3 regions of the Bradyrhizobium sp. AUGA SZCCT0105 genome follow, and region 1 is predicted to be linked to each of the others. Evidence: predicted binding sites of a transcription regulator. Region 1 holds the regulator's gene; each other region holds the start of a gene.
What was found. Region 1 encodes PhoB, which activates phosphate uptake and scavenging genes when phosphate is short. Its sites were predicted from a motif close to TGTCATNNANCTGTCAT; they were not measured.
Positions count from the first base shown of each region.

Region 2: the regulator PhoB is predicted to act here: its motif matches at 3,557-3,573, upstream of ppk2 (polyphosphate kinase 2).
Region 3: the regulator PhoB is predicted to act here: its motif matches at 7,272-7,288, upstream of JQ573_RS01325 (acetoacetate decarboxylase).

Region 1 covers NZ_JAFCMK010000008.1:317,187-327,774, forward strand. Annotated here, with positions in the region: gene JQ573_RS32510 (hypothetical protein) at 1-189, shown strand, start outside; gene JQ573_RS32515 (DUF1488 domain-containing protein) at 516-776, opposite strand; gene JQ573_RS32520 (sensor histidine kinase) at 1,080-1,859, shown strand; gene JQ573_RS40395 (hypothetical protein) at 2,189-3,040, shown strand; gene JQ573_RS32530 (signal transduction histidine kinase) at 3,068-3,439, shown strand; gene JQ573_RS32535 (hypothetical protein) at 3,461-3,694, shown strand; gene JQ573_RS32540 (Hsp33 family molecular chaperone) at 3,732-4,733, opposite strand; gene argF (ornithine carbamoyltransferase) at 4,949-5,875, opposite strand; gene JQ573_RS32550 (aspartate aminotransferase family protein) at 5,875-7,080, opposite strand; gene JQ573_RS32555 (GcrA family cell cycle regulator) at 7,577-8,089, shown strand; gene phoB (phosphate regulon transcriptional regulator PhoB) at 8,407-9,117, opposite strand; gene phoU (phosphate signaling complex protein PhoU) at 9,248-9,964, opposite strand; gene pstB (phosphate ABC transporter ATP-binding protein PstB) at 10,062-10,588, opposite strand, start outside.
Region 2 covers NZ_JAFCMK010000001.1:1,315,191-1,325,778, forward strand. Annotated here, with positions in the region: gene JQ573_RS06030 (FAD-binding oxidoreductase) at 1-400, shown strand, start outside; gene JQ573_RS06035 (amino acid ABC transporter permease) at 471-1,139, shown strand; gene JQ573_RS06040 (transporter substrate-binding domain-containing protein) at 1,356-2,234, opposite strand; gene ppk2 (polyphosphate kinase 2) at 2,555-3,502, opposite strand; gene JQ573_RS06050 (fumarylacetoacetate hydrolase family protein) at 3,650-4,822, shown strand; gene JQ573_RS40070 (hypothetical protein) at 4,944-5,138, opposite strand; gene JQ573_RS06060 (Spy/CpxP family protein refolding chaperone) at 5,359-6,471, opposite strand; gene JQ573_RS40075 (hypothetical protein) at 6,594-6,899, opposite strand; gene JQ573_RS06065 (Lrp/AsnC family transcriptional regulator) at 7,493-7,954, opposite strand; gene JQ573_RS06070 (transketolase) at 8,085-10,451, shown strand.
Region 3 covers NZ_JAFCMK010000001.1:302,801-313,388, reverse strand. Annotated here, with positions in the region: gene JQ573_RS01345 (MFS transporter) at 423-1,685, opposite strand; gene JQ573_RS01340 (hypothetical protein) at 1,978-2,145, shown strand; gene JQ573_RS01335 (acetyl-CoA C-acyltransferase) at 3,687-4,883, shown strand; gene JQ573_RS01330 (MFS transporter) at 5,006-6,310, shown strand; gene JQ573_RS01325 (acetoacetate decarboxylase) at 6,324-7,109, opposite strand; gene JQ573_RS01320 (patatin-like phospholipase family protein) at 7,331-8,494, shown strand; gene JQ573_RS01315 (acyl-CoA carboxylase subunit beta) at 8,611-10,170, opposite strand; gene JQ573_RS01310 (IclR family transcriptional regulator) at 10,100-10,588, opposite strand, start outside.

The sequences.
Region 1 (10,588 bases):
GTTTGCGATGACGCCGGCCGTTGCTGGCGTGCACGTGGCGAACGCCGCGTCATCGTCCGTGAGCCCGATGATTCATACGGCTACGCACCTCGCGAGCGCTACATCGAGCGCCGTGGCTATGAGGAGCGTGGCGGCATCGGGTTCCGCGCTCCGGGCGTGAGCGTCGGAATCGGGACCGACCGCTACTGAGGAAACGCATCGGCGTCAGAACGGCCGCGGAGCAATCCGCGGCCTTTCTGTTGGAGACGCGGCATCTCGAACGGCGTGGACCTGGGTCCGCCGGCCGCCTGCCCCATCTTCACATGTGAGGGGCGCTGGCGCCTCGCATGCGCTCCAGGAGCCAGAAAGCCCCGATCGCAACGAACGAGAGCACGAAGATTGCTCCGCACGCCAGGAAAGTCTGTAGGAAGCTCGTATCCATGACATCCTCCTTTTGATCGCTTGCAAGGGTGGTGTGCGATTAACGCGCTCAATCTGCCAAATTGTCGGGCGTGATCTGATCGAACCCGACGATTTCAGAAATTCGCGGCGACCAGATCGTAAGATCCCCTGCTTCCGCGGACATAGACCCTGGCCGCAGCGGCACATATCCGATCGCGGTTGGCATCGAAGGCGTGCAGAAGGCCCGGCTCGTCGAGATAGGCATCCGATTGAAGTCGCTTCAATGCGCCTTCGGTGACGAAGAACGATGCCTCAATAGCACTGTCATATCCCCAAAACCGCACGGCGCGCCGCGTTTGGTCGTATGAACGACTATGATTTGGAAATTCAATCATGGGTAAGGCCTGTCAGGTTGTTGCCACAGCTTGTCGTGATCCGTAACACGCGCATTGAAGCGACGTGACGTCTGGTCGATCGGTTACAAGATTTGGCAGCTAAGGCTTCGCGCTTCCGCAAGGGGGATGCTGTAACAATACAGTTGCGCTGCTGATCAGGTGGCTACTCCGCTATCGAATGACAAGCCCACTCGGCACGTATCGGGGCAATCGCTCGCGTTTTTCGTGCCGGATACGTCCAGATTCGCCCGATTGCGCAGAAAACATTCGCCGAAGGGCCAGCTTATGATGATACGGTCGGTGATGTCTTCAGCCGACCTCCGCCCAGACCCGCGTGCTGCAAGCAGCTTGGCACCGCCGCAGGACGTTGTGGCGGAAGAGAATATCAGCCTTCGGCTTCTGCTCGCGCAGGCCGCGATCGATGCCCAGAGTTTGCTGACCGCGGCCGGCATTGACGCCAAGGAGCGCGAAGCGGCCGACAAGCTGCAGAAGGTGATCCTCGAGGAGCTGCACCACCGCATCAAGAACACGATCGCAACCGTCGGTGCCATTGTCTCCCAGAGCCTGCGCAACCTGGAAGGGGTCGAACATGCGCAGCACGCCATCGATGGCCGGTTGCTGGCGCTCGGGCGGGCGCACGATCTCCTGCTGCAGGCAAGATGGAGCAGCGCGGATCTCGGCACGGTCGTCCGCGGCGCCACCGAAGCCTTCAACAATCCGGATGAGCCGAAATTCTCGATTTCGGGACCCGCTATTCGCATGACGTCGGGCGCCGTCATTGCCATCGCAATGACACTCAACGAGCTCTGCACGAACACCACGAAGTTCGGCGCCCTGTCCGCCCCACAGGGGCGGATCGACATCAGTTGGACGCTGGATCAACCAACACAGCGCTTGCATCTGACATGGACCGAGAAGAACGGTCCGGCAGTCCACCCTCCGGAACGGCGCAGTTTCGGGACCCGGTTGATCGAGACGCTCGGCAGGCAGTTGCGCGGCGACGTGCAGCTAAGCTATGAGCCGACCGGTTTCGTGTACACATTCGACGCACCATTGGCTTCTCTTACGTCGTCAACCCCATAGCCGAAGTCCCGAACGCACGCCTAAGTCTGGATATTCTCCCCCGATTGCGAATTGAGTCGACTACCGGGCGTAAGGGGTATCTACTGAAGTCATCACTGCTCCGCCGCCGGCCGATACCGGTGACTGAGAGTGCTGCAAGCTCCCGCCCGTAACCAGGAGAGCTTTATGCCGATTGCTCAACACAGCCAGCCTGAACCGCCGCCTCATGATCTGCCGGCGTTGGAAGCCGTGAGGACAGGAGATGCTGCGAAGCCATTCCTGCCCGGCCTTCAGCGCGACGCGATGCTTCGCAAGGCGCGGCTGGTCGAAACCGCCTCGCACATCAATGATTGGCTGACATCTCCCGGCCTGCGAACCCCGAGCTGACTGCCGATCTTGCGGAGAAAGCCCCGGTACGGGGCCGGCTGAGGCCGCCATTCTTCCGATGCAACCGGGGCCCGGCCTCCGGTCGCCTCTCACCAAGCGACGGCTTCGACATTGCTTCCAACTGTGCTTCAGGAACTGGCGACCGCGGTGAACGTTGTCGCGGTGCAGATATTCACGCGCGCCATCCGATTGGCTTGTGCCCGGTGATTTGTGGCCTCGGTGCTCGTTATTCGACCCTTTGCCTCCCATATACAAATCAGTCCTCGTCAGCCATCGAGATTGGTCGGAATGCGCGGAGACCTCCAAGGAAAGGGCCCGCCATGTTCAAATCTCAGCAGTACCGCACCAAGGCAGCCGCATACGGCGAACTGATCAAGCGTTCGAGCAGCCAGGGCGAAAGCCGCAAGTTTCAAGAGCAGCAAGACCGCCTCGCTTCGCTCGCGGATAACGAGCAAGGATTGGCGGACAATTTCGACAACGCCATAAACGTTGCGGAGCAGGACCGCTCTCGCGGCGCCGCCCTTGCCGCCGAAGAGGAGTACGTCCTGCGGTGTCTCGGCGCGGCCATCATCATGCAATGGAACGTGCTGCCGAAGGCGCTGCAGCGGGAAATCTTCGACACCGCCGGATCGGTCGGAAAACTGTTGGAGACGTCGGCGCTGCGCGGGCAGATCGCGCGCTTCCTGCACAAGCACAAGGATGATGCCGGCCGCGACAAGGTTCTGGAGGCGCGTCAGGACGCGAGATCGGGCGCTGCGGCTTTGTCGCGATGGGACAATGAAGGAGGTGCAGTCCCCGATGGACTGCCGATGTGAGCCAACTACGACGACAGGAGATTCACCATGTCACTTACCCAATTTGACGTCGATGACGGACAGCACAGCATGGACGGGCTGCGACTTCTCGCCCGTGATGGAAATGAACGGGTCGAGGCATTCATCGGCCGCAAGGTGATGGACGTCTGGGCCGAGTCTGTCGAGCACCGCGGCGGACATCAAAGCCTGTTCCGCGATCAATACAACGCACTCGGCAGGCTGAACCTGGCGGCGATCGAGCGGATCGTCAGTGCGAAATACCAACGCGGTGCTGCGTTCAACCGCCAGCATCCCTATGTCGAGGTACTGTTCTCGGACATCACCGACAGCGGGGAGACCTTGAATCTGAGCGGGCTCGTGCGCGAGACCCTGCCGCCCGCGTTTCACCGGCTGAGTTGAGATCGATCCAGGAGGATTCCCATGACGACGAAGAAATCCCTGCTCTCCATTGACGAACCAGAGCTGAAGAAGCCGCTGCGCGCCGACCGGCCTCCTACCGAAGGCTTCGTGATCATTGTCGACAAACACTTCAAGTCGGAGTTCGACACCGCCGAGGCTGCTGAAACGTCTGGCCGACAACTGAAGGCGGCTTATCCGATGCTTCAGATCGAAATCTACGACGCCGCCGGCAAGACCCGCACCTTGCTGAGCTGACAGGCCTGGTTACCGGGCCTCGTGGGCGGCTTTCCGCCTACTCGACGCCGGCTTCCTGCGGCGTGAATTCGTAGACCGACGAGCAGAACTCGCAGGTCACGACCACCTTGCCGTCCTTGACCATCTCGGCGCGATCGTTCGGCGCAAAGCTCTTCAGCATCGACGACACCGCATCGCGCGAGCAGGAGCACTGCGCGCGCAGCGTTTGCGGGTTGAAGACGCGCACGCCGCGTTCGTGGAACAGGCGGTACAACAGCCGCTCGCCGGAGAGATCGGGATCGATCAGCTCGACATCCTCGACGGTGGAGATCAGCGACTGTCCCTCGACCCAGGCGTCGTCATCCGGCACGCTGTGCGTAGCCGTGCCCTCCGGCGCATCGCCGGGATGCAGATCGGCCTGCTTGGCGCGTTCGGGGGCCTTGGGCAGGAATTGCAGCAGGATGCCGCCGGCGCGCCAGTGCAGCTTGCCGCCTTCGCCGCCGCGCATCTCCTCGCCGACCGCGAGCCGCACCCGCGTCGGAATCTGCTCCGAGCGCAGGAAATATTCGTGGGCCGCCTCTTCCAGGCCGCCGCCGTCGAGCGCGACCAGGCCCTGGTAGCGGCTGGTGTTCGCGCCCTGATCGATCGTCATGGCAAGATGGCCCTTGCCGAGCAGCTCACCCGAGCTCTGCCCGTCCTTGAGGCGCGCCACATCGTAGCGCGCATAGGCACGCAGCCGGTCGGGCGCCTGGAAATCGACGATCAGGAGCGAGACCGGTCCGTCGGTCCGGGTCTGCAGGATGAAGCGGCCCTCGAACTTGACGGAGGAGCCGAGCAGCGTGGTGAGCACGATGGCCTCACCGAGCAGCTTGCCGACCGCCGGCGGATAATCGTGCTTGTGCAGGATCTCGTCGAGCGCGGGGCCGAGCCGGGTCAGCCGGCCGCGCAAGTCCAGCGCGCCGACCTCGAAGGCCAGCACGGCATCGTCGACAGGAACCGCCGAGGGCGCGCGAATGGGCGTCTCGGCCTGGATTTTGATGTCGGGGGATTGTGAAACCATGGCGCTCTATCTGGGGTCTCGGACCATGAAATAAAGGGGTTCAGCATACCGGGAATCGACGTCGTCCCTGCGAAAGCAGGGACCCATAACCACAGGATTTTTGTCGCGGCACAAGACGTCTGCCCATGTGCCTTTTTCGCAGGCCGCGGCGTATGGGTCCCTGCTCCAGTGAGCAATTGCGCACAAGGCAGGAACGACGGCATTGATATCGTCGACTACGCGACCGTGTCGAAACACCAGGCCAGGATGCCCTTCTGCGCATGCAGGCGGTTTTCCGCCTCGTCGAACACCACGGATTGCGGGCCGTCGATCACCTCGTCGGTGACCTCCTCGCCGCGATGCGCGGGCAGGCAGTGCATGAACAGCGCGTCCGGCTTGGCGAGCGACATCAGCTTGGCATTGACCTGATAGGGCTTCAGCACGTTGTGGCGGTGCTCGCCCTCCTTGTCGCCCATCGACACCCAGGTGTCGGTGACGACGCAGTCGGCGCCGCGCACGGCGGCTTCCGGATCGGTGCCGAGCATGATCGGCGCGCCGGTGGCCTTGATCCAGTCCCGCATCGGCTTCTTCGGCGAGAGCTCCGGCGGCGTCGCGATGTTGAGATTGAACTTGAACCGCTCGGCGGCGTGCGCCCAGGAGGCCAGCACGTTGTTGTCGTCGCCGGTCCAGGCCACCGTCTTGCCCTCGATCGAGCCGCGGTTTTCCTCATAGGTCATGAGGTCGGCCATCACCTGGCAGGGATGCGAACGCCGGGTCAGCCCGTTGATGACGGGCACGGTGGCATGAGCGGCGAGCTCGAGCAGCGCGTCATGGTTGAGGATGCGGATCATGATCGCGTCGACATAGCGCGACAGCACGCGCGCGGTGTCGGCGATGGTCTCGCCGCGGCCGAGCTGCATCTCGGCGCCGGTCAGCATGATGGATTCACCGCCGAGCTGGCGCATGCCGACGTCGAACGACACCCTTGTGCGGGTCGACGGGCGTTCGAAGATCATCGCCAGCGTCTTGCCTTCGAGCGGCTTCCTGCCCTTCTCATGCGCCTTCAGCTTCGCCTTCATGGCGGCACCGGCTTCGAGCATGTTGCGCAGCTCGGCGAGCGGCAGCTCGTTGATGTCGAGGAAGTGACGGACCGGCTTGCTCATTATCCAGCCGCCTTCTTCGGCTGCGGCGCCGATAGCACAGAGCAGGCGCGCTCGAGCGCTGTGATCGACTGGTCGATCTCGGCCTCGGTCACGATCAGGGGCGCCAGGAACCGCACCACATTATCGCCGGCGCCGACGGTGAGCAGTTTCTCGTTGCGCAGCGCGGCGATCAGATCGCCCGACGGCACCACCGCCTTGACGCCGATCAACAGGCCCTCGCCGCGCACCTCCGACAGCACGCCGGGATAGCGGTCCACGACGGAAGCGAGCTTCTGCTTGAGCAGCAGCGACATCTTCTGCACATGCTCGAAGAAGCCGGGCTTGAGCATGACGTCGAGCACGGCATTGGCGGATGCGACCGCGAGCGGATTGCCGCCGAAAGTCGAGCCGTGCGAGCCCGGCGCCATGCCGGCTGCAGCCTGCGCGGTCGCGAGCACCGCGCCGATCGGGAAACCGCCGCCGAGCGCTTTCGCCAGCGACATCACGTCCGGCGTGACGCCGGTGCGCTTGTAGGCGAACAGCTCGCCGGTGCGGCCCATGCCGGTCTGCACCTCATCGAAAGCGAGCAGCAGGCCATGCTCGTCACACAGCGCGCGCAACGCCTTGAAGAACGCCTGCGGCGCCGAGCGCACGCCGCCCTCGCCCTGCACCGGCTCGATCAGGATGCCGGCCGTGTGCGGGCCGATCGCCTTCTTCACCGCCTCGATGTCGCCGTGCGGCACCTGGTCGAAGCCGTCCATCGGCGGGCCGAAGCCCTCGAGATATTTCGCCGAGCCGGTCGCGGCCAGCGTGCCCAGCGTGCGGCCATGGAAGGCGCCTTCGAAGGTGATGATGCGGTAGCGTTCGGGATGGCCCTTGGAGAAGTGGTGGTGGCGGACCAGCTTGATCACGCCCTCCATCGCTTCCGCGCCGGAATTGCAGAAGAACACGAAGTCGGCAAAGCTCTGCTCGCACAGCCGCGCCGCAAGCACCTCGCCGTCCGGGCTCTTGAACAGGTTCGACATGTGCCAGAGCTTGGTCGCCTGCTCCTGCAGCGCCTTGACCAGATGCGGATGCGCATGCCCGAGCGCGTTCACCGCGACACCGGAGGTGAAATCGAGATAGCGGTCGCCATTGGTTGCGATCAGCCAGGCGCCCTCGCCGCGCTCGAAGCCGAGATCGACCCGGGCGAAGACGGGGAGCAGATGCGACGAGGCGTTGGTCATGGCGTTCACTGCCGGTTTGAAGCCGTCAATCGCCGCGCGCCTTGACGCCTACGCAGCAACCGCCAGCTTCGGAAAACAAAACGGCCGCCTTTGCGGGCGGCACGTGCGGGTCATTCTATGCGGCGGCCGGTCAGTGTCAATCGCCAGGAGCCGGCCTTTGCCGGCCTTCCTGCAATGCGAAACCGGCGCAATCCGGAGCATTCCGGTGCGGTGGAAAAGCCTCATAGCAATGCTTAACTTTGTGGGAACATGTGGACGCACGGCCGCGGACTCTTGCGCCAGAGTCACGCCATATTGTAGCGTTTGGCCTGTCGGGTACGACATCTCGTGCGGCAGTACTGGACCCTCTAAGTAGCCTTCGTGTCTCGCGTAAACGTTCGGGCGCAACACCGTGCCCGGCGAGGGCTAAGGGATTCTGGCCGCAGGGATATTTGTCCAGATTGGCTCGCAGCGCCGCTCCGATGAGTGGCCGGCGCCATGCGAAAGGAAGAATGTGATGACTGTATTGACCTGGTCCGACGATCGCGTCGAGCAGCTGAAGAAGCTCTGGGAATCCGGCCTCTCGGCCAGCCAGATCGCGGCGGAACTTGGCAATGTGACGCGAAACGCCGTGATCGGCAAAGTACATCGGCTCGGCCTCTCCGGCCGCGCCAAGGCCCCCTCCACGGCCGCGCCGCGGCAGCGCAAGGCCCGCCCCGCCCAGCACATGATGCGGGTGGCGCGCCCGGTCTCGCGCGGCAACACTGCGCTTGCGCACGCCTTCGAGGTCGAGATGGAGCCCGATCCGATCTCCTTCGACAACGTGGTGCCGATGAGCCAGCGGCTGTCGCTGCTCGAGCTCAACGAGGCCACCTGCCATTGGCCGGTCGGCGATCCCTCGAGCCCGGAATTCTTCTTCTGCGGCGGCAAGGCGCTCGCCGGTCTGCCCTATTGCGCGCATCACTCGCGCGTCGCCTATCAGCCCGCCGCCGATCGCCGCCGGCCGTCGGCGAAGCCACAGATCAAGTAAGCACTCGGGAAACTGCCTGGACTGTAAAAACAAATCCCCGCGAAAGCGGGGATTTTTTTGTGGCTCGTAGCCCGGATGGAGCGAAGCGTAATCCGGCGCGGTGTTTGAAGCGGAGAATGAAGTTCTGGATTTCGCTTCGCTCCATCCGGGCTACGTCACATCACCGGCGTCGTCCCGGCGAACGCCGGGACCCATAACCACGAATGGGCGTTGTTAGAAAGTCGTCTGGCCGCTTGCCGATTGCGCCGGCCGCGGCTTATGGGTCCCGGCGTTCGCCGGGACGACGCCGTGTTGTGGTTTACGATTGTCGGCCAGCCTTACGGCTGCGGTTCGGCCTTCGCGAAGCGGTCGTCGAGCGCGTAGCCGGCGCCGCGCACGGTGCGGATCGGATCCTGCTCGCGGCCCGGATTGAGCAGCTTGCGCAGGCGGCCGATATGCACGTCGACGGTACGCTCATCGATATAGATGTCGCGGCCCCAGACGCTGTCGAGCAGCTGCTCGCGGCTGAACACGCGGCCGGGATGCTCGAGGAAGAATTCGAGCAGCCGATACTCGGTCGGACCGAGATCGATCGGACGTCCCGAGCGCGCCACGCGGCGCTTTTCGCGGTCGAGCTCGATGTCGCCATAGGTCAGCACGGTCGCAAGCCGCTCCGGGCTCGCACGGCGCAGCAGGCCCTTCACCCGTGCCAGCAGTTCCGGCACCGAGAACGGCTTGACGATGTAGTCGTCGGCGCCGGTGGCAAGCCCGCGCACGCGCTCGCTCTCCTCGCCGCGCGCGGTCAGCATGATGATCGGAAGCTGCTTGGTCTCGGGCCGCGCCCGCAGGCGGCGGCACAGCTCGATGCCGGACAGGCCCGGCAGCATCCAGTCCAGTACCACGAGGTCGGGAACGCGCTCCTTCAGGCGGGTGTCGGCATCGTCGCCGCGCCCCACCGTCTCGACATCGTAGCCTTCCGCATCGAGGTTGTAGCGCAACAGTGTCGTCAGCGCTTCCTCGTCTTCGACTACCAGAATGCGTGCGCTCATCGGCTTAAGTTCTCTCTCTGTGATGATCCGTTGCCCAGACGCAAACCGAAACGCTTGCTTTCCTGAGCATAATCCCCGCGGAAACGACTTGTCGTGAAGACAATCCGGCTCCGCGCCTGCGGATCATGTCCTAGGTACCGGGCACCGTGGTGGCAAAGTTGGTCATGTCGCCCTTCGGGCGCTTGTCGGTGATCTGCTGGCCCTCGATCATGTAGAACACGGTTTCGGCGATGTTGGTGGCGTGATCGCCGATCCGCTCGATGTTCTTGGCGCAGAACATCAGATGGATGCAGAACGAGATGTTGCGCGGATCCTCCATCATGTAGGTCAGCAACTCGCGGAACAGCGAGGTGCAGATCGCATCGACCTCCTCGTCGCCCTTCCAGACGTTCATCGCCGCCGGCAGGTCGTGCGCGGCATAGGCGTCGAGCACCGACTTGACCTGCGACAGCACGAGGTCGGTCATGTGCTCCAGGCCGCGGATCAGCTTCAGCGGCTGGAAATCGCTTTCCAGCGCCGCGACGCGCTTGCCCATGTTCTTGGCGAGGTCGCCGATCCGCTCGAGGTCGGTGGCCACGCGCATCGCGCTGACGATTTCGCGCAGGTCGATCGCCATCGGCTGGCGGCGGGCGATCGTCAGCACCGCGCGCTCTTCGATCACGCGCTGCAGATTGTCGATCTCGATGTCCGCGGCGACCACGCGCTTGCCGAGCGCGACGTCGCGACGGATCAGCGCGTCGACCGACTCGGTGATCATCCGCTCGACGAGGCCGCCCATCTCGGCGACCAGGCGGGTCAACTCCTGCAGGTCGCTGTCGAATGCCTTGGCGGTATGTTCAGAAGCCATCGCTTGTCTCCCTCATGATCCCGGGGATCATGATTTGGTGTCCTCAGTTTCGCATGATCCGGTCGGAAAACCGGTACCCAATTTTGCGGACCATGCGCTAGCCGAACCGGCCGGTGATGTAGTCCTGGGTGCGTCGATCGCTCGGCGAGGTGAAGATCTTGTTGGTGTCGTCGAACTCGATCAGCTCACCGAGATACATGAAGGCGGTCTTGTCGGAGACGCGCGCCGCCTGCTGCATGTTGTGGGTGACGATTGCGATCGTGTAGTCTTCGGAGAGCTCCTGGATCAGTTCCTCGACCTTGGCGGTCGAGATCGGATCGAGCGCCGAGCACGGCTCGTCGAACAGGATCACCTCGGGACGCACCGCCACGGTGCGCGCGATGCACAGGCGCTGCTGCTGGCCGCCGGAGAGCGACAGGCCGGAAGCGTTCAGCTTGTCCTTGACCTCATTCCACAGCGCGCCGCCGCGCAGCGCCTTCTCGACCCGGTCGTCCATCTCGGACTTCGAGATCTTTTCGTAGAGGCGGATGCCGAAGGCGATGTTCTCGTAGATCGTCATCGGGAACGGCGTCGGCTTCTGGAACACCATGCCGACCCGCGCGCGGAGCAGATTGAGGTCGAGCT
Region 2 (10,588 bases), on a different contig from region 1:
GGCACGCAAATTGCTGCGGCCGATCCATGATGCGGAGGGGGCATTTCTGATGACGCCGATGGAGCAGGGCGTTCGCGTCACCAGCGGCGTCGAGCTGACCGCGCGCGATGCGCCGTCGAACTATGCGCAGCTCGAGGCGGTGGTGCCGATGGCGCGCAGCGTGGTCGAATTCGGCGAAGCGGTCGGCGAGCGCTGGCGCGGCGCGCGGCCGACGCTGCCGGACAGCCTGCCGATGATCGGCGAAACGCCGCGGCATCACGGTCTCTGGCTCGCCTTCGGCAACCAGCATATCGGCTTCACCACCGGTCCGGGAACGGGCGCCGCGGTCGCGGCAATGATCGCAGGCGCCGCGCCGCCATTCGACGTGAAGGCCTTTTCGCCGGGCCGGTATATCGCGTGACTCGCGCGAGGCCGCCTGCGATGCTGGGAACGCAAGGCGAGCGCAAGACGCGCGGCAACCGAGGGGCAGGATGAACTACGTCTGGGATTTCGGGATCCTCGCCAAGTACAGCCATCTGTTCTGGCTCGGGCTCGGTTGGACCATGGCCTACACAATCGGCACCATCATTCTGGGGACTCTGATCGGCCTGATCGTCGGCATGCTGCGGCTGCGGCGCATTCCGGTGATCGACTGGCTCCTGATCGCCTATATCGAGCTGTTCCGCTGCACGCCGCTGCTGGTGCAGATCATCTGGTTCTACTACGCGTTTCCGGTCGTGATCGGCGTCAACATCCCGGCGCATGTAGCAGCGGTCAGTGTGCTGTCGCTCTATGGCGGCGCGTTCTATGCCGAGATCGTACGCGGCTCGATCGAGAGCGTGCCGGTCGGGCAGTGGGACGCGGCGAAGGCGCTCGGCTTCCGCGGCTGGCGCCTGATGCGGCTCGTGATCCTGCCGCAGGCGCTGAAGCCGATGATGGCGCCCTATGTCAACCAGTCGGTGACGCAGCTGAAGAACACCTCGCTGGTCTCGATCATCGCGGTGCCCGATCTCGTCTACAACGCCACCCTGATCAACGCCGACACCTATCGGCCGCTCGAGGTCTACACCATCGTGGCGCTGATCTATTTCGCGATCCTGTTTCCCTCGACGCTGGTGGCAAGGCGGCTGGAGCGCGGGCTGACCTACGACAAGGTGTGATCGTTCTTCTCCCTCTCCCCGTTCTTACGGGGAGAGGGTCGGGGTGAGGGGTTGCTTCCACGAGTCTGGATCGCGGTGAGACCTGTACCCCCCACCCGGATCGCATCTGGCGATGCGACATAGCCGAAGCTCCGCTTCGGCGTTCTTGAGAGACGGCCGCCAAAGGCGGTCTTCGCCTCTCCCCGCAAGCGGGGCGAGGTGAAGACGAGCGCGCGGCTAGATACTCAGCTCCACCGGCACGTCCTCCGGCTTGACGCCGGCGAGGCCGAGGCCCTTGACGAACCATTCGCGCATCTGGCCGATGCCGCGGTTATAGTCGACCCACACGGACAGGAAATCGCGCCAGCGCTTGTCTTGCTCGCGCCGCACCGCCATGCCGCTCGCGATCGTCACCGAGGGCGAGGCCAGGATCTTGTAGGTGCCGAGGTTCGGGTTCTTGGCGATCGCGGTCAGCCCGAGCACCAGCGCGTTGACCACGCAATCGACGCGGCCCGACGACATTTCCAGCATCACCTCGTCGCGCGACTTCAGTGACTTGATGGTGGCGTTCGGCGCAAAGCGCCGCGCCACCGCCTCATTGGCCGATCCGACGTCAACCGCGATCTTGACCTCGGGCTTGTTGATGTCGGCCCAGGTCTTGGCCTCCAGGCCCTTTTTCAGCATCGCGCCGAACGGATGCGGAAACACCAGGTTGGTGAAATCCACCACCAGCGCCCGCTGCGGGGTCGGGTTGAGCGCAAAGCCGAGGTCGATCTTGTTGGCCTGCAGATCAAGAATCGAATTGCCGTAGGTCGACTCGACATACTCGAGCTTGACGTCGAGCAGCTTGGCGAGGTCGTTCGCCATCTCGATCGAGAAACCGGACCAGGTGCCGGTGGCGAGATCCTTGTTGAAATAGGGCAGCTCGCCCGGCAGCACCGCGATCCGCAGCACCTTGTTGGCCCTGATGCGATCCAGGGTGTTGTCGGCTTGGGTCTGCGCCGAGGCCGGGGTTGCCATGGCGGCCGCCAGCGCCGCGCCGCTGCCGATCCCGAGCGCATAGCGCAGCGCGTCGCGGCGATCTTCGGAAATTGTGATGTCGTCGGATTGAGTCAAGCGGGCCTCCCTGCACCAGATCGGAGGAAGCCTAGCGTCGGTATCCGGTGCCAGCAAGTGCGCGCGCCTGCGCCATTGGTAGGCGAGGGGTGGCTATTTCTTCACCTCGCCCCGCGTGTGGGGAGAGGCGAAGGCCGCCTTTTGCGGCCGTCTCTCAAGAACGCCGAAGCGGAGCTTCGGCTATGTCGCATCGCAGATGCAATCCGGGTGAGGGGGAGTCTCCGCGGGCTCGTCTGTCGTCGTACTTGCGGAGGCAGCCCCTCACCCCAACCCTCTCCCCGTAAGAACGAGGCGAGGGAGCGCAGTCTCGCCCGGTCCGATCAATACGTTCCCGGCACGTACATCTCCGGCGGGATCGGGCCGCGGTGGTAGTCGGGGTTGCGGACCCGCGGCGGCAGCACCACCGGTTGGTGCGTGACCTGCTGATACGGGATCTGGGTCAACAGGTGCGAGATGCAGTTCAGCCGGGCGCGCTTCTTGTCGACGGCATCGACGATCCACCACGGCGAGTCCTGCAGGTGCGTGCGCTCCAGCATCGTTTCCTTGGCCTTGGTGTAGAGCTCCCAGCGGGTCCGCGCCTCGACATCCATCGGGCTCAGCTTCCACTGCTTCAGCGGATCGTGAATCCGCATCGAGAAGCGGAACGCCTGTTCCTCGTCGGTGATCGAGAACCAGTATTTCAGCAGGATGATGCCGGAGCGGATCAGCATGCGCTCGAATTCCGGCACCGACCTGAAGAACTCCTCATACTGGTCGTCGTTGCAGAACCCCATCACCTTCTCGACGCCGGCGCGGTTGTACCAGCTGCGGTCGAACAGCACGATCTCGCCGCCGGCCGGCAGATGCGAGACATAGCGCTGGAAATACCATTGCGTGCGTTCGCGCTCGTTCGGCGCCGGCAGCGCCGCGACACGGCAGATGCGCGGGTTGAGCCGCTGGGTGATGCGCTTGATGACACCGCCCTTGCCGGCGGAATCGCGGCCCTCGAACAGCACGACGACCTTCTTCTTCTCGTGCTGCACCCAGTCCTGCAACTTGACCAGCTCGCCCTGCAACCGCAGCAATTCGCGGAAGTAGACCTTGCGATCGATCGACGGGCTTCCGGCGGCCCCGTCGTGGTCGAACTCGTCGAGCCTCACGTCGTCGAGCTCCAGCTCGAGTTCCTCGTCGAGGCTGTCGGCCATCTCCTGGTGGATGCGGGCGCGCAAGGCTTCGTCGCGCAAGGCTTCATCTCGGGTGGCTTCGTCGGTGAGGTCGGAGGCGGTCATGAAGGTCCGTCTTTCAGTATGTTAGATGGATCGACGGAAGCATTGACGGGCGATGTTACCCCTCTATGACATTGGCATGACCTCTGTTTCACGCAGCGGGCGGGACTGTGCTAACAAGCGATGACAAGATCAAAAAAGGAGACGCCGATGATTTCGCTCACGCCAAAAGACGTCCTGCCCGAGGACGGCACCGCCGGCACGCTGGTCGGACGGGTCTGGCTGCCGCAGGCGGGCGGACCCGCCGTGGTCGCGGTGCGGGGTGACGGCGTGTTCGACGTCACCGCGCGCTTCCCCACCGTGAGCGCGCTGTGCGAGGAAGCCGATCCTGCGGCCGCGTTGCGTGCCACGCGCGGCGAGCGCATCGGCGATTTTGACGCCATCCTCGCCAACACGCCGCCCGATGGTCGCGACGCGACAAGACCGCATCTGCTCGCGCCGGTCGACCTGCAGGTGCTGAAGGCCGCCGGCGTCACCTTCGCGATCTCGATGCTGGAGCGCGTGATCGAGGAGCGGGCGCGCGGCAACCCGTCGTCGGCGGAGGCTATCCGCAAGGAGGTGGTGCGCCTGGTCGGCGACGATCTCTCCAAGCTGAAGCCGGGCTCCGAGCAGGCGATGCGGTTGAAGCAGGTGCTGATCGACCAGAACGCCTGGAGCCAGTATCTCGAGGTCGGCATCGGTCCCGACGCCGAAGTGTTCACCAAGGCGCCGACGCTGTCCTCGGTCGGGTCAGGCATGGATGCCGGCCTGCATCCGAAATCGACCTGGAACAATCCGGAGCCGGAGGTCGTGCTTGTCGTCTCCGGCGCCGGCAAGATCGTCGGCGCTGCGCTCGGTAACGACGTCAACCTGCGCGATTTCGAGGGCCGCTCGGCGCTCCTGCTGTCGAAGGCCAAGGACAACAACGCCTCCTGCGCGATCGGCCCGCTGCTGCGGCTGTTCGACGCGACCTTCTCGCTCGACGACGTCAGGAAGATGGATGTCGGCCTCACCGTGAAGGGCGCCGACGGCTTCGTGCTCGAGGGCCATTCTTCGATCTCCAAAATCAGCCGCGACCCGACCGATCTGGTTGCCCAGACCATCGGGCCCGTGCATCAATATCCCGACGGCTTTGCGCTGTTCCTCGGCACGATGTTCGCACCGGTCAAGGACCGCGACGCCAAGGGCGAAGGCTTCACCCACAAGCGCGACGACATCGTCACCATCGAAGCGCCCCAGCTCGGCAAGCTCGTCAACCGCATGCGGGGCAGCGACGAATGCGAGCCCTGGACCTTCGGCGTTGGCGCGCTGATGAAGAATCTCGCGCAGCGCAAGGTGCTGTGAGGATGAGCGCTACGCGTAGGGTGGACGGGTCCGCCCCAAGGGCGGCCCGATGATAAACTCCCTGTAACCCACCGTGTCGCCTGCAGCAAAGATGGTGGGTTACGCCTTCGGCTAACCCACCCTACGCGCTGCGCGCTGACGTGCTATCTTGCTTGCTGTCGCCGCCGGCGTTGTCGAACATGTTCAGAAACCTGCGCGGCAGATCAATCGCGTGCTGCAACTTGAGGGCGCGCGGATGCATGATATTCGGAGCGACCGCTTGTCGCGCCCATGTGTGATCCAGTTCATCCTCGTTCACGCTGTTTCGCTTCAGCATACGGGCTCGACGCGAACAGAAGGAGTCGCGGACATGAGCGAGCAGCCATCGAATGGAATGCCTGATTGGCTCACGACCGACATGCTCGTGATTGCCGTCGCACTGGCCATCATCGTGGTTGGCATGTGGATCGCGCCGTAGCCTGGTGGCTCCGGCTGGTTGTCCCGCTGAGACATTGCGGGATGATGTCACCACCCTAGGCGCGAGGCGATGGCGAGCCTTACAAGCCGATCATCCGGAAGATCATGCCGCCGACATTTGGGCCATGATGGTGATGGCGGCGATGACGGCTTCGCGGCGGTTCGTCACCGCCTGCGGCGGCCATCGCGCTCCTGCCGCCGTCCCGCTCGGGGCCGACAGCGTCGAACGCGGCCTTCTGCTCGTCGCTGAGCGCGCTGTAGAAAGTGTCCACGGCCGGACGTACCGTTCCGATCGCCTGAAGCATGGAATCTAATCTGGCTCCGACCGCCGCAAGGCGTGCCGGTGGCGTGCGCGCATCGGTGGGCGGACAGGACGATTTCAGGGTGTCCTCGGCCTTTGTCGCAGCGTCCCGCAAGGCATCGAGGCTCGCCCGCTGTGCATCGGTTGGCTTGACGTTGCGTTCGATGATGTCGCCGGGCCATGCGATGGCGGCGGGCTGCGCCGTATTGCAGTTGCCGTTGTCCGCCGTCGCCTCATGCTGGCCGCGGTGCTGATCTGCCACCAGCGCGGTCACCTTCGCTTTCTGATCGTCGCTGAGCAGCCCATAGAACCTCTCCAGCGCCGGCTGAAGAATCCCGACTGCGTCGCGCATGGCCTGGAGGCGTTGCTGCATCGCGGCGAGGCGGCTCGGCGCGGTCAACGGCACGTCCTTGGGACATGAATTGAGAATGGTCGCGGACGCCTTCTGCGATGCGCTGGCGAGGTCGTCGAGCGCGGTGCTCTGCTCCGCATTGGGCTGGATGGCGCTGCGGAATTGCTCGATCGGGAAGCCCGCGATATCGCTTCTGTCGCTGCCGCACATGTCGGCAAGGGTTGTGGTCTGAGCGGTCGCGCGCGATCGACCCGTGGCCGGCGGCCGAGGACCGGCATAGCCGGGCAGGTAGTAGGCATAGCCGCTCAAGGCATCGTAGTCATAGGGACCGAACAGGCCGGCATACAGATCGCCATAGCCGTAATCCCAGAAGTACGGGTCATAGCCCCCGCCCCACCAGGCGTAGTCATAAAGATCGTAATAGGCATACGGCCAGAAGATCGGGCCGACCCAGCCATAGCCGCCATTCGGATGGCGCCACCACCCAACGCCACCCATGGCGGCTCCGGCGGCAGCCGTCGTGATCGCGGCGCGCGCCATCGGGTTGCGCAGGCCGCCCGGTCTCTGCATCGCGGCGCGGACCTGGTGCGAGGCCAACGCGTGCCCCACGGCGCTCGCATTGTGCCGCATCGCGGCGGGCGAGGCGGCATGGCGGCCGGCGGCTACGCTTGGCGCGACGCGCGCGGCATGAGCAGCAGGCCGGAATTGGTTATGACGCGCGCCGGAGCCGCCACCGAGCCGCGTGCCGGCTCGTGCAGCGGGATGAATGGTGTGAAAGCCGCCGCCACGCGCTCCGCTGGCGTGGAATCCGCCGCCGTGGAAACCACCACCGTGGAAGCCGCCTCCGCCTCCATGAAAGCCACCGCCGCCACCATGAAATCCGCCCCCGCCGCCATGAAAGCCGCCACCGCCATGACCTCCACCGCCGTGGCCGCCACCGCCACCGCCACCGCCACCGCGAGCAGCATCGGCGCTGCCTGCGAGCAGCGCAGCCGATGCCGCGACCGCGAGGATCGTGGCGAGTGCCAGCACGGTGTGTCTGCAGCGGGCAGCCCTCAGCATCTTTCCTCACCCTTCGGATACTCAGTGATGCCTGACATCAACATCGAAGGCCGCCGCCGGGTTCCCGCGACGATCTGGTCGCGGCGATCTAATTTGCCGGATGGAACCTGGGCGAGGGCAACATCCGGCTTGGTTCACCGCGGCTGAGGTGCCAATCACTGAGTTGCCCGGCGTACGGATGCGCAACTGCTTCTCCATCCGCATCTGTCATCGCCCGGCTGATCCAGTACGCCGCGGCTTCTCGGCTCAAGCACGGACGTCTCTGGAATACTGGATCACCCGCATGCGCGGGTGATGACACCGCGTGGTGTGACAACTTGAATTGCGACTTGCTCATCGTCGTCCTGACGAAAGCCAGGACCCATTACCCCAATTGTTCGTCGTTGCATGACGCTGGGGCCAGATTCCCTTCACAACCAAATGCGGTGGTTATGGGTCCTGGCTTTCGCCAGGACGACACTGTGGTGTTGGCACGGCTGGAGTTATTAACCCAGCGCCCTCACACCGGCAACGCGGTCGAATACTTCACCTGGCTCAGCGCAAAGCTCGACTCGATCGAGGCGATGCCGTCGAGCCGGGTCAGCTTGTTCTTGAGGAACGCTTCATAGGAGGAGAGGTCGGCGGCGACGACGCGCAGTAGGTAGTCGCGGTTGCCGGTCATCAGATAGCACTCGAGCACCTCGTCCCATTTCGAGATCGCGCGCGCGAAACGGTTGAGGTCTTCTTCCTTCTGGCGCGCCAGCTTGATCGAGATGAAGACCGAGACATGCAGCCCGAGCGATTTCTGATCGACGGTCGCGATGTAGCGAGAGATCACGCCGCGCTCCTCGAGCAGCTTGACCCGGCGGTGGCAGGGCGACACCGACAGCCCGACCTTGTCGGCGAGCTCCTGCATGGTCATGCGGCTGTCGGTCTGGAGCAGACTCAGGATCTTGCGGTCGATGGCGTCGAGGGCAGGCATTGGGATGAACTCGCAGGTGAGGGCCGGATTGTGGGAATTTATCCCAATTTTTCCTGTGCTGTCGCGTGGAATTGAGATTTTCGGCGGCCGCCGCCGCAGTAACATCGGCATATTCGCTGGGAGCATTGCCATGGGAATCGCGCCTGAACGCCTCGACATGCTCACAGCCCTGGCCCGCAAGGTGCTGTGGCTGTCGTCGTGGACCATCCACCACGCCAACCATGTGCGGCCCTCGGCCGACGGGCTGAAAGTCGGCGGCCATCAGGCCTCGTCAGCCTCGCTCGCCAACATCATGTCGGCGCTTTATTTCTCCGTGCTGCGCCCGCAGGACCGCGTCGCGGTGAAGCCGCATGCGAGCCCGGTGTTCCATGCGATCCAGTATCTGTTCGGCCACCAGTCCCGCGACAAGCTGGAGAATTTCCGCGGCTACAAGGGCGCGCAGTCCTATCCGTCGCGCACCAAGGACACCGACGACGTCGACTTCTCGACCGGCTCGGTCGGTCTCGGCGTGGCGCAGACGCTGTTCGCTTCGCTGGTGCAGGACTACGTCAAGGCGCATGGCTGGCTGAAGGACCGGCCCGAGGGCCGCATGATTGCGCTGGTCGGCGACGCCGAGATGGACGAGGGCAACATCTTCGAGGCGCTGCTCGAGGGCTGGAAGCACGGCCTGCGCAACACCTGGTGGGTGGTCGACTACAACAGGCAGTCGCTCGACGCCGTGGTGCGCGAGGGGCTGTGGGCCAAGTTCGAGACCATGTTCCGCAACTTCGGCTGGGACGTGGTGATCGTGAAATACGGCAAGCTGATGCTCGAGGCGTTTGCCGAGCCGGGCGGCGAGGCCTTGCGGCGCTGGATCGACAATTGCCCGAACCAGATGTACGCGGCGCTCTGCTTCCAGGGCGGCGCGGCGTTCCGCAAGCATCTGCAGGACGATATCGGCGACCAGGGCGACGTGTCGGCGCTGATCGATCGCCGCAGCGACGACGAGCTGCTGGCGCTGATGTCGAACCTCGGCGGCCACGACATGGCGAGCATGATCGAGGCCTTCGAGGCGATCGACCATGATCGTCCGGTCTGCTTCATCGCCTACACCATCAAGGGCGTCGGCCTGCCGATGCAGGGCCACAAGGACAACCACGCCGGCCTGATGACGGTGGCGCAAATGGAGAAGTGGCGCGCCGCGCAGAACATCCGCACCGGCCACGAGTGGGACAAGTTCGAGGGCCTGTCGCAGGAGCCCGCGAAGCTCGAGGCGTTCCTGGCCGAGGCGCCGTTCAACCGCGAGGGACGCCGCCGGCTCTCGGCGCCTGAAATCGAGGTGCCAGAGCGGCTGGCCTTCAAGGCCTCCGCGCAGATGTCGACGCAGCAGGGCTTTGGCCTGGTGCTGCATGAGCTCGCACGCGGCGACAGCGAGCTTGCGTCGCGCATCGTCACCGTTTCGCCCGACGTCACGGTGTCGACCAACCTCGGCGCCTGGGTCAACCGCCGCGGCCTGTTTGCGAAGGCGGAGAACCACGACCTGTTCCGGCAGGAGAAGATCCCGTCAGCCTACACCTGGGAATATTCGCCGAAGGGCCAGCACCTCGAGCTCGGCATCGCCGAGATGAATCTGTTCATCATGCTGTCGGCGCTCGGCCTGTCGCAGCAGATCAACGGCGCGCGGCTGCTGCCGGTCGGAACGCTGTACGATCCCTTCATCGAGCGCGGCCTCGATGCGTTGAACTATGCCTGCTACCAGGACGCCCGCTTCATGGTGGCGGCGACGCCGTCAGGCATCTCGTTGGCGCCGGAAGGCGGCGCGCATCAGTCGATCAAGACGCCGCTGATCGGGATCGGGCAGGACGGGCTCGCCTCGTTCGATCCGGCCTTCGTCGATGAACTTGCCGTGATCATGGGCTGGGGCTTTGGCCATATGCAGCGCGAGGGCGCCGAGGGCGGTTCGGTTTACTTGCGACTCTCGACCCGGACGCTGGAGCAACCGCAGCGGATCATGACACCGGACCTGCAGCGCGACATCACCGATGGCGCCTACTGGATGCGCAAGCCGGGCCCGAACTGCGACATCGTTGTTGCGTATGCCGGCACCGTCGCGCCGGAGGCGATCGAGGCGGTCGGCCTGATCGGCGAGAGCCACCGCGATGTTGGTCTCCTGGCGGTAACCTCTGCCGACCGGCTCTATGCGGGTTGGTCCGCCGCGCGGAATTTGCGTCGCGATCGCCGTGGCACGCAGCATTTGAGTCATATCGAGCGCATGCTGGCGCCGCTTGGCCGCGACTGCGGCATCGTGACCGTGATCGACGGCCATCCGGCCTCGCTCGGCTGGCTCGGCAGCGTGCGCGGCCACCGCCTCGAGGCGCTCGGCGTCGAGCATTTCGGCCAGACCGGGACGATCGGAGACCTCTACCGGCACTATGGCATCGACGCCAACGCCATCATCGATGCGGCGGAGAGCGTGTCGGTCGGCGCCCCGGTTCGGCACCGCAAGATGGCGGTGTGAGGCGATAGATAAGGGACAGGTGGCATGCCTTGCCACCGGTGCGGCAGCAACATTATATGCCGTGGGCGTGCACGAGCCGCGCCCCGCATATGGCGGGTTCAATTCGCCCTGCTTTCGTGCAAGGATGCCTGCCGAAC
Region 3 (10,588 bases), on a different contig from region 1:
GATAACCTGATGCCAACAGAGGGACTGTGCTGTGCAAGAGGAAACATGGTGGGAAGGGCCACTATGCGTCACGCACCCGATCAACGGACGGCGCATCTTCGGAATTTGCCACGATGATCAGTGGCGCTGGTCCGTGCTTATCAATGGACCGGCTTGGCACGACACTTATCTTCATGTCTTCACTCCCGCCGGAGCAACTGTCCAAGGCGCAAGGGAGCTCGCGAGCAAGCTTGGCCCGATACGCGAGCAGGATGAATCTGAGATCGCTTCCGAGCTGTGCAGCCAACTTGAGGCTGCCCGCAAGTCTTCCTAATGACGTCGCTTGTAGCCCGCATGAGCGCAGCGACATGCGGGACCATTCGCCCCGGATATCGCTTCGCTCATCCGGGCTACCTAGCGAAATCGGGGCTACGCCTACTCACTCACCTTGCATTCGCCGGCGCATGCACCGGCCACAGATCGGCCCGCCAGTGCAGCGCGATCGCCAGCATCGCGATGAAGCCCGCCGCCGCCAGCAGCGTGCCGGTCGCGGTGTAGCCGATCAGGTCGATCAGGCTGCCGGCCGCGAGCAGGCCGAGCGGCAGGCCGTAGATCACCATCATGCGCACGCCCATCACGCGGCCGCGCAGATGCGCGCTGGCATTGCGCATCAGCATCACGGCGGCCGAGATCATCGACATGCTCTGCGCGATCCCGGCCAGCACCAGACAGGCCATCGCCACCGGCATGGTCCTGAGCTCGACGAACACCAGAAGCATCGCATACCAGGCGAGCGTCGCGCCGATCAAAAGCCGTGCGATGCGCACGCCGCCGGCCATGCTGAGCGTGATCGAGCCGATCAGCGAGCCGAATGCAAAACTCGCGGAGAGATAGCCGAGCCCGGTCTGGTCGGTATGGAAGATGTCGCGCGCGACATAGGGCAGCAGGCCGTTGGTGAGCGGAAACGCGGTGAGGTTGGCAAGGAACGCGACGCAGAGCGCCGCGCGCATGCCGGGACCGCTCCAGGCATAGACGATGCCCTCCTTGAGGTCGCGCAGCAGCGCCGAACCGGGCAAGTCGTTTGCCGATTGATCGGCCGCGCCGTGCACTTGGGCCGGACGGCCCATGCAGAGCATCAGGATCGCGGCAACGAAATAGAAGCTCGCGATCCCGACATAGACATAGCCGATGCCGAGCGCGGCGAACAATCCCGCTCCGCTCAGTGCGCCGGCGATTCGCGCCGAGTCCTGCGTCGTGCGCGCCAGGCTGATGGCGCCGACCAGCTGCGCCGGCGGCATGATGTCGGCGAGCAGCGCGCCGCGCACGCCGAGGTCCGACGGACGGATCACGCCCATCAGCGCGACGATGATCATGACATTCAGCGGCGCCAGGTGGCCCGTCAGCGCCAGAATCATGATGGTCCCGGCGAGCGCGGTATAGGCAAAGCGCATCACGGCGAGCAGATCGCGATGCCCCATGCGGTCGCCGATCATGCCGACGACGGGCGCGACCAGCGTTCCGACATATTGCAACGAGGCCATCACGGTCAGCAGCAGCACCGAGCCGGTCTCGACCATGATGTACCAGCCGAGCACCAGCGTCTCGACCTCGAACGCCCAGGAGGTGAGCAGGTCGGACGGCCATTGAAAGCGATAGCTGCGGATGCGAAATGGCGCGAGCGCGGAAGTCCGCGTGGTCCCGCTCAAGACGCGATGACGCGTGTCACGGCGTGTCCTGCCCTTTTCTTGGTTCTTCTGGGTCTTTGCTTCTGGGTCTTGCTTCGGCCGTTGATTCTCTTGAGAAAACGTCCTCTTCCGAGAGCGTAGCGCCGAGCCCGCCGCTGTCAATCGAAGCCGCCGCATGCGGCCATGCGCGACGGCATCAGCGGCAGCGTGTTGCACTGCCCGCCCGATTTCGTCCGGCGCGCACCCCGGATCGCCGTCCCCCTCCGCCCGGCGATTGTGCTAGCATGCCTGCTCCGAAACCGCGGAGGACGCCATGAACGCCTTCGAAGTTTTCGCAATCTACGTGACGCCGTTTGTGATCATCGGGACGGCAATCAAGCTGCTGATGAAGCGTTACGCCGTCGACCTGCCCGACGTGCAGAAGCAGGCAGGCTCGACACCGAAGCGGCGGTTCTTGCTCGGCGCGTGGCGGTCGGACTAGGCCTGCAGCGCCAGCGAACAGATGGGCCGGCACCCCATCAGGCTGGCGCAATCGGAATTGACGTGACCGGGCCGGAAGCCATCTGTACGTCTTTGTAAACCGAGCGGATTGCATTGAGGACCGCTCCATCAGAGGACGTAACCTCAAAGAACGTGCTGTCGATCGCACGGATCATAATCCATGTGTCGCTCTTCCCTGGAAGGGTGCCAACAAACTGCCCCCCAGATCACTTGAGTTGTTTCGTGTGCGGCTTTTGAAAGCAGCGCACCACTGACAGGCGAACCACCGGCTGCGAACTTCTCGAGCAAATCCTCTCCCGGCGCGCCCCGCCCCGCGATCATGAATTCATCAAAGGAATGGTCTAGCGCCGGATCATGCAGCACGACCGGCGAAACCGTCCAGCTGGCTTCGAGCGAGCGCGGAGCAAGCAGATTAATCAGATCGCGAAGATCGAGCGCCAGAGCGCCGTTGCAGCCGTCGTGGATACGAAGCGTGTTCCTGGGTCAATGCAACTCCTTCTAGACCGGCTTGCGTGTTCAAGTGCTTAGGAGCTTGCATCAACTCCTCGGATTGTTGGTAACCAGCTTCGCACCGATCTCTCAACTCGTCATTCCGGGGCTCGCGAAGCGAGAGCCCGGAATCCATTGCGCCGCATGCTGGTGGTGGAATGGATTCCGGGTTCTCGCTTCGCGAGCCCCGGAATGACAGGTGGATGGAAGCGCGGCCCCTGCCACTGAGTTGCCCGACGGCGCAAGCCCCCGCGGCAAAAATATTTCGCTTTATCCGAATTGCAACTCAGTGTATGGTTCGCTCATCTCACCCGATCGAGGGGCGCTTCGCGGTCGTCACGAACGCGGCGTGGGATGCGGTGGACGCTGATTGCGCAACTGACGAGTGCGCATGAGACGGACGGTGAAGTCGTGTGGTCCTGACGCCCTAGCGGCAGGGTGTCCTCTCGTAGAGCGCGAAAGCGTTTTGCGATGGCGGTGACAAACAAGCCCAGTCTCGCCGGGGAGAGCACGAAGTAAGCCGTAAGCCATCGCGCAGGGAAAGCCGGATTGCTCCGGTTACACCTGTGGTCCTACCCCCGAGCTTCCTACCCATTGCTCGGGGCCCATGGGTGCGATCGGCACCCGGCTTTCCCTGCGCCCTCTGTCCTCAGAGCGGCGGAACGACAAGCAAAGCTCGGACAAATCATGTCGCGAGAACGCGAAGCTGCGTCCTCATCTTCAACTGTCATCGCCCGGCTCGACTCTTGAATTGCGCCTCATCCTCATCGTCGTCCTGGCGAAAGCCAGGACCCATTACCCGAAATAGGATTTGCTGCACGACGCTGGGGCCACAATCCCGTTCGTCATCAAGTGCGGTGGCTATGGGTCCGGCTTTCGCCGGGACGACGGTGGTGATTGCGGAACCATCCCGGCCCCTCCAACTCATGCGAACACGACATTTTGTCATAGGACGTGGAGTTGCATTTTTTGCAGCGCATCATATGATGATAATAATTCCATCAAATCCCCGGCATTGAAGGGAATCCTGCCATGGCAACCAGCACCGATCCCGTCGTCATCCTCTCCGCCGCCCGCACCCCGCTCGGCCGCTTCATGGGCGAGCTCACGCCGCTCGCGGCGCACAAGCTCGGCTCGCATGTGATCGGTGCGGCGCTGGAGCGCGCCAAGCTTGCGCCTGAGCGCATCGACGAGGTGTTCATGGGCAACGTGCTGCCCGCCGGCCAGGGCCAGGCCCCCGCCCGCCAGGCCGCGCGCGGCGCCGGGCTGCCGGACGCCACCGGCGCCACCACCGTCAACAAGGTCTGCGGCTCCGGCATGAAGGCGACCATGCTGGCCCACGACATCATCAAGGCCGGCTCGGCCGAGATCGTGCTGTCCGGCGGCATGGAGAGCATGAGCAACGCGCCCTATCTGCTGCAAAAGGCGCGCGGCGGCTATCGTGCCGGCCATGACCGGATCATCGACCACATGATGATGGACGGGCTCGAGGACGCCTATGAGACCGGCCGCTCGATGGGCGATTTCGGCGAGGCCACCGCGGAAGCCTATCAGTTCACCCGCGCCGACCAGGACGCTTTCGCGATGGAGACGCTGAGCCGCGCCCGCAAGGCGGTCGAGGGCGGCGCCTTCAAGGCGGAGATCGCGCCGATCACGCTTAGCGAGAAGGCCGGTCCGCGCATCATCGCCAATGACGAGCACCCGCTGAAGGTCGATCCGGCAAAGATCCCCGGGCTGAAGCCGGCGTTCCGCGCCAACGGCACCATCACGCCGGCCGCCTCCTCGGCCAACGCCGACGGCGCCGCGGCGCTGATCCTGGCGCGGCGCTCGCTCGCCGACCGCGATGGCCTGCCCGTGCTGGCCGAGATCAAGGGTCATGCCACCCACAGCCAGGAGCCGCAATGGTTCACCACCGCGCCGATCCCGGCGATCAGGAAGCTGCTCGACAAGGTCGGCTGGAGCGTCGGCGATGTCGACCTGTTCGAGATCAACGAGGCGTTTGCGGTGGTCGCGATGGCGGCGCAGCGCGATCTCGGAATTCCGCGTGACAGGCTGAACATCAATGGCGGCGCCTGCGCGCTCGGCCATCCGATCGGCGCCACCGGCGCGCGGCTGATCGTGACGCTGCTGCACGCGCTGGAGGCGCAGAACCTCAAGCGCGGCGTCGCCGCCTTGTGCATCGGCGGCGGCGAAGCCACCGCGATCGCCGTCGAGCGGGTCACGCACTGAGTTTAAAAACGGCCCCACGCCCGAGTCCGAAAACGAGGGAACTTTGGCATTTTAGCCATAGCTCCCTCGTGGCATATTGTGCGTCACGAATAGAACCCTCATCGCATTTCATCCGGGGCCCAATGATCTCGAACTGGCTTGCTTCCACCCTCGCCCGCCGCAACATCCATTACGGCTGGGTGATGGTCGCCGTCACCTTCCTGGCTGCGCTGATCTCGGCCGGCACCGTCGGCGCGCCCGGCGTCTTCATCGTGCCCTTGCAGAAGGAATTCGGCTGGTCCACCGCGGAAATCTCCTCGGCGCTGTCGATCCGCTTCATCCTGTTCGGGCTGATGGCGCCGTTCGCCGCGGCGCTGATGAACCGCTACGGCCTGCGCAACGTGACGCTGGCGGCGCAATTGATCGTGGTGTCGGGACTGTTGGCCTCGCTCGCCATGACGCAGGTCTGGCAGCTCATCCTGTTGTGGGGCGTGGTGATCGGGATCGGCACCGGCATGACCGCGCTGGTGCTCGGCGCGACGATCGCGACGCGCTGGTTCGTTGCGCGACGCGGCCTCGTGATCGGCATGCTCACTGCGAGCGTCGCGACCGGACAGCTCGCCTTCCTGCCGCTGCTCGCGACCATCACCGATCGCTACGGCTGGCGCGTCGCGCTTGGCCTCGTCTGCGTCATGCTCGGCGTCGCCGCCTTTGCCGTGCTGATGGTGATGCGCGACCGGCCGAGCGATGTCGGCCTGCGTCCGTTCGGCGACGAGGGCACCGCGCCGCTCCCCGCGCCGCCGCCGGCCAACGCGCCAATCATGGCGGCCGCGCTCGGCACGCTGCGCGACTCCTCGAAATCGTCGGTGTTCTGGATCCTGTTCGCGACCTTCTTCGTCTGCGGCGCCTCGACCAACGGCCTCGTCCAGGTCCACCTGATCCCGATGTGCCTCGACTACGGCATTCCGCAGGTGCAGGCCGCGAGCCTGCTCGCCGCGATGGGCATCTTCGATTTCTTCGGCACCATCATCTCGGGCTGGCTGTCGGACCGCTTCGACAATCGCCGGCTGCTGTTCTGGTATTACGGCCTGCGCGGGCTGTCGCTGCTGTATCTGCCGTACTCCGACTTCACCTTCTACGGCCTGTCGCTGTTTGCGATGTTCTACGGGCTCGACTGGATCGCGACCGTGCCGCCGACGGTGCGCCTGACCGCACAGCGCTTCGGCGCCGAGCGCGCCAATCTGGTGTTCGGCTGGATCTTCGCCGGGCATCAGCTCGGCGCCGGCGCCGCCGCGTTCGGCGCCGGGCTGTCGCGCACGCTCTATGCGAGCTATCTGCCGGCATTCTTCATCGCCGGCGCGCTCTGCGTGATCGCCGCGCTGAGTGTGCTGGCGATCTCGCGGCCGCAGCCCAAGGTCGCGCCGGAGGCGAAGCCGGTCGCGGCCTGATCGAGCCTCGCTGCTACTCCGCAGCGAGACCGGTCGGTGCCGCCGCCTCTGCGACGTCCTTGTTGTAGTCGTGCAGGACGCGGCCGAACGGCAGCGTCAAATCGGCGATGTAATGATGCGCGCCGACGACGCGCTTGACCGGGAAGTCCGCGACCGGTGCGTTGACGTGCGGCACGAGATGCAGTCGGCCCGGCCCGATCCACGATCCCTTGACGACGATGTCGGTCAGGTTGATCGCAACCAGCTGGCAGATCTCGAGATGACCGTCGACACCGGGGATCATCTTCAGATTGACTTGCGTCTTCGACAACGTGGCACGGGTGATGTCGCCATTGCCCGCCATGCTCTCGTGCTTGTAGCCCATCGTGCCCATCGCGACGAGCTGGCCGGCATATTCCAGCGTGCCGGTCAGCGTGTCCTTGACGATCTCGAGCTTGGGATGCGCGTACTTCTTCGGAAAGCCCCAGATCTCGCGGCCGGCCGCGATCGGCGGATCATCGTCGAGATACATCTGGCAGACGAAGTTGACCTCTTCGCCATGCAGCCGCGCGGGGATCACGAGGCCGGACTCGGTGTAGCTGCCGAAGCCGGAGCTGTCGGGCATCTTGATCCATTCGTAATGCACGATCGCCTGCTCGATCGGCTCCAGCGGCTCAGGCAGGCCGGCGCGGATCAGCTCCGGATCGGTCTCGTAGGTGATGACGAGGAATTCGCGATCGATGAAGCGGTACGGTCCAGCGGGATAGCTCGGACCGGCAGCCGGCATGGACGGAAGCTTGAGCAGATCTTCCCTGCGCATCGCAATAACCCCCTGTTCGGAAATATTGCGCGGAGGCTAGCGGCCGAGATTGACAGCGATATGAGGGATTTCCGTCACGGGCATGACCCGCGTTTCCCTGATCAGGCCAATGCTAACCATGCAGGCAGGCATGGCGGATGCGCCGTGCGCCGGCGCGGCACTTGTCATCACGGCGTCATCGGCACCCTGAATTCTCGCCGCAATTTTTTGGAGTGTCTGATATGGACGCGCGTACCCCTCATGTCGACGATATCGATCACGCGACGCCCGGCTGGCGTCCCGAAGGATGCGATCGCGTGGCGCTGGTACTGCAGGGCGGCGGCGCGCTCGGTGCCTATCAGGCCGGCGTCTATCAGGCGCTGCACGAATCCAATATCGAACCCGACTGGGTCTGCGGCGTCTCGATCGGCGCGATCAACTCGGCGATCATCGCCGGCAATCCGCCCGAGAAGCGGCTGGAGCGGCTGCACACATTCTGGGATCGCATCACCGGCCGCAAGATCTGGCACTACACCCCGGACGGCGACATCTTCCGTAAAGCGCGCAACTTCACCAGCTCATGGTTGACGACGACGCTCGGACAGCCCGGCTTCTTTACCCCGCATCAGACCAATCCGTGGCTCAGCCCGGCCGGTGCGCGCACCGCGACCAGCTATTACGACACGGCGCCCTTGCGTGACTCGCTGCTCGAGCTGGTCGATTTCGACCGCATCAATTCCAAGAAGATGCGCTTTGCGGTCGGCGCGGTGAACGTGCTGTCCGGCAACTTCATCTATTTCGACAATGCCCATGACGAGATCATCCCCGAGCACATCATGGCAAGCGGCGCACTGCCGCCAGCGCTGCCGATGGTGAAGGTCGGGACCGATCATTTCTGGGACGGCGGCATTGTCTCCAACACGCCGCTGCAGCACCTGCTCGACCAGGAGGACAATGCCAACTCGCTGGTGTTCCAGGTCGACCTGTTCTCGGCGCGCGGCGCGCTGCCGCGCGACATCCAGGACGTGATGGCCCGCCACAAGGACATCATGTATTCGTCGCGCACCCGCTACAACACCGACGTCTACCGCAAGACCTACAACCTGCGCACGGCCCTGCACAACGCGCTGTCAAAGATTCCCGATGACCATCTGTCGGAAGACGAACGCCAGCTCAAGAAAGCAAACAGCCGGCTGCCCGGGATCACGCTGTTGCAGCTGATCTATCAGCAGAAGGCCTATGAGGGCGACGCCAAGGACCACGAATTCTCCGGCACCTCGATGCGCGAGCACTGGGCGAGCGGACACGAGGACACCAAGCGCTCGCTGAAGCGGCGCGAATGGATCAAGATGCCCGAGAACGGCATGGGCATCGTGATCCACGACGTGCATCGCGAAGCGGAATAGATAAGGTCGCTCCTTCGACCGTCATTGCGAGCGAAGCGAAGCAATCCATGTCACCGCTTGCGGAGATATGGATTGCTTCGTCGCTGCGCTCCTCGCAATGACGATTGGGAGAGCTCCTACGGCCGCGTCGACATGTTGCTCGGCGGCCCGGCCTTGCGGATCGGCTCGGCGAGACGCGCGAACTCGCAGAGCAGCGAGCGGGTCTTGCGCGGATCGATCACCTCCTCGACCCAGAACTTCTCGGCCGAGCGGAACGGCGAGCGCAGCTTGTTGAGGCGATCCTCGATCTCGCGCAACTTGGCCGCGGGATCGGCGGCGGCGTCGATCTCGGCGCGATAGGCGGCCTCGATGCCGCCCTCGAGCGGCAGCGAGCCCCAATAGGCCGACGGCCAAGCATAGCGCATCGAGAAGCGGTTGGCCGGCTGATGTACCACACCGGCGACGCCGAAGGCGTTGCGGATGATGATGGTGCACCACGGCACCGTGCTCTGGTTGACCGCCGCCATCGCCCGCACGCCGTGGCGGATAGTCGCCGACTTCTCGGCCTCGAGCCCGATCATGAAGCCGGGGCAATCCATCAGATAGACCACCGGCAGATGGAAGGTCTCGGCGAAGTCGACCCAGCGCACCACCTTCTGGCAGGCGTCCGCGGTCCACGAGCCGCCGTAGTGGAAGGGATCGCTGGCGAGCAGCAGCACTGCCCTGCCCTCGATCCGCGCCAGTCCGGTGATCACAGGCCGTCCGAAATTGGCGGCGACTTCGAAGAACGAGCCCTTGTCGACGACCGCATCGATGATCGGCCGCATCTTGTAGACCTGCTTGCGGTTGCGCGGCACGGCCTTCAGCAGCGATTCCTCGGCACGCTCCGGATCGTCGGTGCAGGGAATGGTCGGCGGCAGATCGTAGACCGACGCCGGCAGATAGGACAGGAAGCGCCGCGCGCAATCGAACGCCTCCTCTTCCGTCTCGACCGCCTGATCGATCGCGCCGGCGCGGGTCTGGATGTCGGCGCCGCCGAGCTCCTGCTTGGTCAGATCCTGACCCAGGCGCTTCACCACAGGCGGGCCGGCGACGAACATCGCGGAGCTCTTGGTCATCACAGAGTAATGCGTGGCCGCCAGCCGCGCCGCACCTAAGCCTGCGACCGAGCCGAGCCCGAGCCCGACCACCGGCACGCGCGCCAGATTGGCGGTCGTGTACCAGTACCAGCGCGTGCCGCCGACACCGCCGGGCAGATTGGCTGCGCCCCTGGTCTCGATCGTCTTCACCGAGCCGCCGCCGCCCGAGCCTTCGATCACGCGGACGATCGGCAGGCGGAAGTCGTGCGCCATCTCCTCCGCCATCAACGGCTTGGCGGAAATCGATGCATCGGCCGAGCCGCCGCGCACGGTGAAATCGTCGCCGACCACGACCACGGTGCGGCCATCGACCCGGGCGCGGCCGAACACGCAATTCGCCGGCGTCAGATGCTTGAGTTCGTTGCTCTCGTCGTATTCGGCGATGCCGGAGATGGCACCGACCTCATGAAAGCTGTTCTGGTCGACGAGCTTGTCGATACGCTCACGAACCGTGAGCCGGCCCTGGTCGCGTTGCCGCTTGACCTTGTCAACGCCTCCCATCTCCCGCGCGAACGCTTCGCGCCGGGCGAGGTCGTCGAGTTCCGGCTTCCAGTTCATTCATTGCCTCCGTCTTGATGATTTTGTTGTTGTTATGGGCGGCCACCGGAAGCGACTTGCGTTCGATCCGATTGCTGAAGATGTCGCCGTCGGCGCCTTCGAGCAGGCTGCCGACCGCGGCGGCGAGGTCGACCATCAGCGGCGCGACCTCGCGATGCAGCCGCTGCTCGTCATACATCGCCGAGAGCAGGCCGATCGTGGTGACCACATAGGTCTGGTATTGCGGTGACCACAGCGGCACCGCGACGCCGTTGATGTGCGGGCTCCACAGGCCGCAGGCGACGACGTAGCCGTGCTCCTGCAGATGACGGCGGTTGGCCGCGATGCGCGGCGTCAGCATCTTGGCGCTGTCCGGCAGTTCGCCTTCCATCTCTGATATCAGCGCATCACCGATCGCGGGATCGAGCGCCGCAGTGTA